2 linked regions of the Oleomonas cavernae genome follow. The protein of the gene in region 1 binds, or shares a complex with, the protein of each later gene. Links are inferred from orthologs where the notes say so. Each region holds a gene or a part of one and is shown on either strand. Other genes may lie near its edges. The genes, in order: D3874_RS09780 and moaD.

What was found.
Region 2: the proteins of D3874_RS09780 (region 1) and moaD are in contact, whole or in part, in a crystal structure (PDB 1FMA), measured with the Escherichia coli proteins. The link is inferred for Oleomonas cavernae from one-to-one orthologs.

Annotation. Positions count from the first base shown.
Region 1 is NZ_QYUK01000011.1:1,265,853-1,269,025, forward strand. Bases 19-2,874 are described here. They hold D3874_RS09780 (molybdenum cofactor biosynthesis protein MoaE), read right to left. Parts: upstream 1,744-2,874; coding sequence 1,294-1,743; downstream 19-1,293. Other genes in these bases: cysN (sulfate adenylyltransferase subunit CysN), read right to left, coding at 19-267; cysD (sulfate adenylyltransferase subunit CysD), read right to left, coding at 267-1,175; D3874_RS09785 (flagellar motor protein MotB), read right to left, coding at 1,826-2,866. In the rest of the region: more of cysN, read right to left, coding at 1-18. UniProt on the Escherichia coli protein: Converts molybdopterin precursor Z to molybdopterin. This requires the incorporation of two sulfur atoms into precursor Z to generate a dithiolene group. The sulfur is provided by MoaD.
Region 2 is NZ_QYUK01000011.1:2,406,413-2,409,396, reverse strand. Bases 108-2,774 are described here. They hold moaD (molybdopterin converting factor subunit 1), read right to left. Parts: upstream 1,734-2,774; coding sequence 1,482-1,733; downstream 108-1,481. Other genes in these bases: uvrC (excinuclease ABC subunit UvrC), read right to left, coding at 2,309-2,774; pgsA (CDP-diacylglycerol--glycerol-3-phosphate 3-phosphatidyltransferase), read right to left, coding at 1,735-2,295; D3874_RS15400 (NAD(P)/FAD-dependent oxidoreductase), read left to right, coding at 108-1,392. Also shown: more of D3874_RS15400, read left to right, coding at 58-107; more of uvrC, read right to left, coding at 2,775-2,984. UniProt on the Escherichia coli protein: Involved in sulfur transfer in the conversion of molybdopterin precursor Z to molybdopterin.

The sequences.
Region 1 (3,173 bases):
GCCCTGCTCGCGCTCGGCCGCCAGGCCGTCGACCAGCAGGGCGAAATCGATCTCGCCGCCCTGGGTGCCGACCTTCTTGGAGTCGGCTTCCAAGGCCGCCATCTGATCCTCGAAGATCATCTTCGAATCATAGAGCAGGCGGCCGATCAGGGTCGACTTGCCGTCGTCGACCGAGCCGCAGGTGATGAAGCGCAGCAGGCTCTTGCGCTCGTGGACCTTGAGGTATTCGTCGATGTCGGTGGCGATGAGGTCGGAGACGTGGGCCATCAGAAGTACCCCTCCTGCTTCTTCTTTTCCATCGAGCCCGACTGATCGTGATCGATCACCCGGCCCTGGCGTTCGGAGGTCGTGGTCAGCAGCATTTCCTGGATGATCGCGGTCAGCGTGTCGGCCTCCGACTCGATCGCCCCGGTCAGCGGGTAGCAGCCCAGGGTGCGGAACCGCACCTTCTTCATCTGCGGCTTCTCGCCCGGGCGCATGGGCATGCGGTCGTCGTCGACCATGATCAGGGTGCCGTCACGCTCCACCACCGGGCGTTCCGCGGCGAAATACAGCGGCACGATGGGGATCTTCTCCAGGTGGATATATTGCCAGATGTCGAGCTCGGTCCAGTTCGACAGCGGGAAGACGCGGATCGACTCGCCCTTGTTCTTGCGCGTGTTGTAGAGGCGCCAGAGCTCGGGCCGCTGGCTCTTGGGGTCCCAGCGGTGCTGGGTCGAGCGGAAGGAGAAGATGCGCTCCTTGGCGCGGCTCTTTTCCTCGTCCCGCCGGGCGCCGCCGAAGGCCGCGTCGAAGCCGTACTTGTCCAGGGCCTGCTTCAAGCCCTGGGTCTTCATGATGTCGGTATGCAGGGCCGAGCCGTGGATGAAGGGGTTGATGCCCATCTCCACGCCCTCCGGGTTGGTGTGCACCAGCAGGTCGAGGCCAAGGCTGGCCGCCATCTGGTCGCGGAAGGCGATCATTTCCTTGAACTTCCAGGTCGTGTCGACATGGAGCAGGGGGAAGGGCGGCTTGGACGGGTAGAAGGCCTTCATGGCCAGGTGCAGCATCACCGCGCTGTCCTTGCCGATCGAATAGAGCATCACCGGATGCTCGGTCTCGGACACCACCTCGCGCATGATGTGGATGCTCTCGGCTTCGAGCCGTTGCAGGTGGGTCAGGCTGTCAGTGGACACGAGCTTTGCTTCCCGACGATCGACGTAAATGGAAAATTGTCATTTTCTAAACGCTTGAGCACAAGAACGCCGCGGGCGATTTCTGTCAAGTCCCGGGCGAGGCAGAAGGGCGAAGTTTTCACCGCCAACGGTCTGTGGCCGCGTCGTCGCTGGCTTTCGACGCGACCCAGGCGGCCTTGCCATCGGCGGTGATCTCCCGTTTCCAGAACGGTGCGCCGGTCTTTAGCCAGTCGATCAGGAAGGCGCAAGCCTCAAGGGCGGCGGCGCGATGGGGCGAGGCGGTGGCGACCAGCACAATGCGGGCGCCGAGCGTGAGGCGGCCGACCCGGTGGATGATCAGGCTGTCGGTCAGGGGGAAGCGGCTGCGCGCCTCGGCCTCGATCGCTTCGAGCGCCTTTTGCGTCATGCCGGGATAGTGCTCGAGTTCGATGGCGGTGACGTCGTCGTGGTCGCCGCGCGCCCGCACCAGGCCGACGAAGGAGGCGACGGCGCCGACGTCGGCCGACCCGCCCAGCCTGTCCAGCTCGGCGCCAGTATCGAAATCCTCTTGCTGAATACGTACTGCCACAGCCGATCCGCCCGATTTGCCTGAAGAGCGCAGGCTTCTCCCGTCACCACGGCGGCGTCAAGCCCTGTCTCGGAGAAGCCTCTCAGGGCACCGCAGGGACCATGGCGATGCCGGGCGGCAGGACCGGGCTTTCGCGCAGCAGGGTGATGGTGATGCGCCGGTTGGCCGGGTCGAGGGGATTGTCGGGGATCAGGGGCTCGGACGCCGCCTTGCCCGAGATCTGGTAGATCCGCGCCGGGCGCACGCCGGATTCGGTCAGCACCCGGCGGCTGGAATTGGCCCGGTCAGCCGACAGTTCCCAGTTGGAATAGCCGTTGGTGGTGCGATAGGGAGCGGCGTCGGTGTGGCCGGCGATCGCGATCCGGTTGGGCAGGCGGGTGATCACGCCGGCGATCTTGCCGAGCAGGGCCACCATCTCGTCGGACATGCGCGACGAACCGGTCTGGAACATCGGCTTGCCCTCGGCATCGACCAGTTGGATCCGCATGCCCTCCGGGGTGATGTCGATCAGCACCTGTTTTGCCGCCTCGCGCAGTTCGGGCGATGCCTGCAGCGCCTGGCGCAGGCTTTCGGCCGTCGCGCTGAAGCGCTGCTGTTCGGCGCGCGCCTGGGCGTTGGTCTGGGCGATCGTTTCGGCCGATTGCGGGCTTGGCGGCGCGGCGCTGGCAGCGCCGGGGATCGGTGCTGCGATCGCCGAACTCATGAGCCCGCCGTTGGCGGACTGGGTGCTGTCGGCGGGGCCGTTCTGGGCCAGGCCGCTCAAGGGCAGGGGCTGGTCGGTTTCCTCCTGGTCGGTCGTCTCGCTGTCGGGTTCGATCTGGGTGACGAGGCCGGTGGGGCTGCCGCCGTCGTTGCGGTTGCTGTCCTGCGTGATGGTCTGGCCACCCAGCACGCCGCCGGCGCCCGAGGTGGTTTCGCTGACGCTGACCGGGTCGAAATAGTCGGCGATGCCCTGCTTCTGCGCTTCCGAGGTGGCGTTCAGCAGCCATAGCAGCAGGAAGAAGGCCATCATCGCGGTCACGAAGTCGGCATAGGCGACCTTCCAGGCACCGCCGTGGTGGCCGCCCTCGACCTTCTTGACCCGTTTGATGATGATCGGACGGAGATCGTTCTGGCCAGCCATGGCGGTTACACCGGCTGCAGCTTCTGGGTCGATTCCTCGACCTCGTAGAAGGTCGGGCGAACGTGGCTTTGCAGGGCCTTGCGGGCGAATTCGATCGAGACCGCGGGGGATAGCCTTGGAGGTGGGCGAGCAGGCCGGCCTTGATGCAGTGGAGGTAGCGCATCTCGGACTCGTGGGTCGACTTGATCGAGTTGGCGATGGGGGCGATGAAGCCGTAGGAGGTCCAGACGCCGACGAAGGTGCCGACCAGGGCGCCGCCGATCAGGTGGCCCAGCACCTCGGGCGGCTCGGTGATCGAGCCCATAGT
Region 2 (2,984 bases), 1.1 Mb from region 1 along the record:
GCAGTTCTCCGGCGGTCGCGCTTGACGGGACGGGGGTGCCCCGGCGAGCTTGAGCCCATGACAGGATATGAGCCCTCGTATTACGCCGCCACCGCAAACCCAAGTCCCGATCGCCCCGCGCTGATGGGCCGGGCCTCTGCCGATGTCGCCATTGTTGGTGCCGGCTATACCGGCCTCTCGGCCGCCTTGGAACTGGCCGAGCGCGGCTACCGCGTGATCGTGCTCGAGGCGGAAAAAGTCGGCTGGGGCGCCTCGGGGCGCAACGGCGGCCAGATGCTGAACGGGCTGAACCCCGGCATGGGCACGGTCGAGAAGCTGGCAGGGGAGAGCGCCGCCAGGGCCCTGTGGCAGATGACGGTCGAGGCGACCGATATCGTCCGGGCTCGCATCCAGCGCCACGGCATTTCCTGCGATTGGGAAGAAGGCTACGTCCACGCCGCGACCAAGCCCAGCCACTTGGCGGCCATGGTGGAAGACAACGCCATAATGGCGGCCAGGTACGGCTATGGCGCGTCCCGGGTGCTCGACCGCGCCGAGCTGGCCCGCCATGTGCGATCCGACCGGTTCCATGGCGGCACCTTCGACCCTCAGTGTGGCCACCTGCATCCCCTGAATTATGCCCTGGGCCTGGCCGCCGCCGCGGAAGCGGCGGGGGTGGTGATCCACGAGCACAGCCGGGCGACCGCCATCGTCGACGGGCCGCGCCCGCTGCTGCGCACCGCGACGGGCGAGGTCGACTGCGCCCATCTGATCCTGGCCGCCAATGCCTATGTGGGCGGGCTCGCGCCCAAGGTGGCCGACACTATCATGCCGGTGGCGACCTTCATCATCGCGACCGAGCCGCTGGGCCTCGAGGCCGCCGCCGCGCTGCTGCCGTCCAATGCCTGCATCTCGGATTCGAATTTCGTGCTCGACTATTTCCGCCGCTCGGCCGATCACCGCATCCTGTTCGGCGGCGGTGCCGCCTATTCCGGCCGGCCGGCACCCAACCAGCCGGCCTTGATGCGCCGCCGTCTGGCCAAGACCTTTCCCAGCTTGGCCGAGGTGAAGATCGAGCATTTCTGGGGTGGCCTGGTCGACATCACCATGAACCGCCTGCCCGATTTCGGGCGCCTGGCGCCCAATGTCTATTACGCCCAGGGCTTCTCGGGCCATGGCATCGCGCTGACCAACCTGGCGGGCAAGCTGCTGGGCGAGGCGATCGCCGGCCAGGCCGAGCGCTTCGACGTCTTCGCGAAGCTGCCGCACGCACCCTTCCCGGGGGTAAGTACCTGCGCACCCCGATGCTGGTCGCCGCCATGCTGTGGTTCAGGCTGCGGGACCTGCTGTCGTAGCGCTGCGTCGGCGCTGTGCGTCCTTCGAGACGGGCGCTTCGCACCCTCCTCAGGATGAGGAAAATCTTTGTGGCATAAAGACTCTCCTCATCCTGAGGAGCCACCAAAGGTGGCGTCTCGAAGGACGCACCATGCTGCCCCAGGTGGCTAACCGCCTGTGACTGGCGGAAAGATCGCAACCTCGTCGTGGGGGGCGACGGCGGTTTCGGGCGTGGCGAAATCCTGGTTGACCGCGATGCGGATCGCCGAACGGTCGGCCAGGGCAGCCGCGTGACCCGCACTGCGGGCTTCCAGCAGGTCGAGCAGGGCGCCGACGGTGCCGACAGCGGCCGGCAGGGCGAATTCCTCTTCCGGCACGCCCACGCGCTCGCGGACCCAGGCGAAATAGAGCACGCGCATCTCAGGCAGACCCCGCCATGTGCTTCAGGCCCACGCGCAGATAGTCGTAGCCGGTGATGATGGTCAGGATCGCCGCCAGCCACAGGGCATAGAAGCCGATCTCGACGCTGGGGATGGCCGCGGGCGAGGCGCTGCCCACCATCAGGAAGCCCAGCGCGAACATCTGCACCGTGGTCTTCCACTTGGCCAGTTTCGAGGTCGGCAGGCTCACCCGCAACTCGGCCAGGAACTCGCGCAGGCCCGAGACCAGGATCTCGCGGCACAGGATGATCACCGCGGCGACCACGGCCAGGCCGGTGATCTGCGCCGTCGCCACCAGCATCAGGATGGCCGAGGAGACCAGCAGCTTGTCGGCCACGGGATCGAGGAAGCGGCCCAGGGCCGAGACCTGGTTCCAGGCCCGTGCCAGATAGCCGTCGAAGTAATCGGTGATGCTGGCGGTGACGAACAGCCCGAAGGTCACCCAGTTGGCGGCCGGGAAATCCAGGAAGAAGGCGGCGACCATGGCCGGGATCACCACGATCCGGAACAGGGTGAGGAGGTTGGGCAAATTCGTGATCATGATCGGGCGGGCATCATCCTTTTTCGTGGAAGTGATCGTATACGAGCTTTGCGACGGTTTTCGAGATTCCTGGGACTTTTTCGAGGTCGCTCAGCCCGGCCCGCGCCACCGCCTTGGCCGAGCCGAAATGGTGCAGCAGGGCGCGCTTGCGCGCCGGCCCGATGCCGCCCACCTCGTCGAGCGCCGAGCGGACCGCCTCCTTGCCGCGTTTGGCCCGGTGGGTGCCGATGGCGAAGCGGTGGGCCTCGTCGCGCAGGCGCTGGAGGAAATAGAGCACGGGCGAGCGCTGTTCCAGGATGAACTCGCCCTTGCCCTCCATGAAGAAGCGCTCGCGCCCGGCGTTGCGGTCGGGTCCCTTGGCGATGGCGACCAGGGGCACGTCGTCCACCCCCAGTTCGCGCATGATGCCCAGGGCGGCGCTCAACTGCCCGGCGCCGCCGTCGATCACCACCAGGTCGGGCCAGGCGCTGTCGGTCGCGCTGCGGTCGGGGTCCTCGTCGACCAGGCGCTTGAAGCGCCTGGTCAGCACCTCGCGCATCATGCCGAAGTCGTCGCCCGGGGTGATGCTCTCGTCCTTGATGTTGAATTTGCGATAGGCGTTCTTCATGAAGCCTTCGGGCCCGGCCACGATCATCCCGCCCACCGCATTGGTGCCCATGACGTGGCTGTTGTCATAGACCTCGATGCGC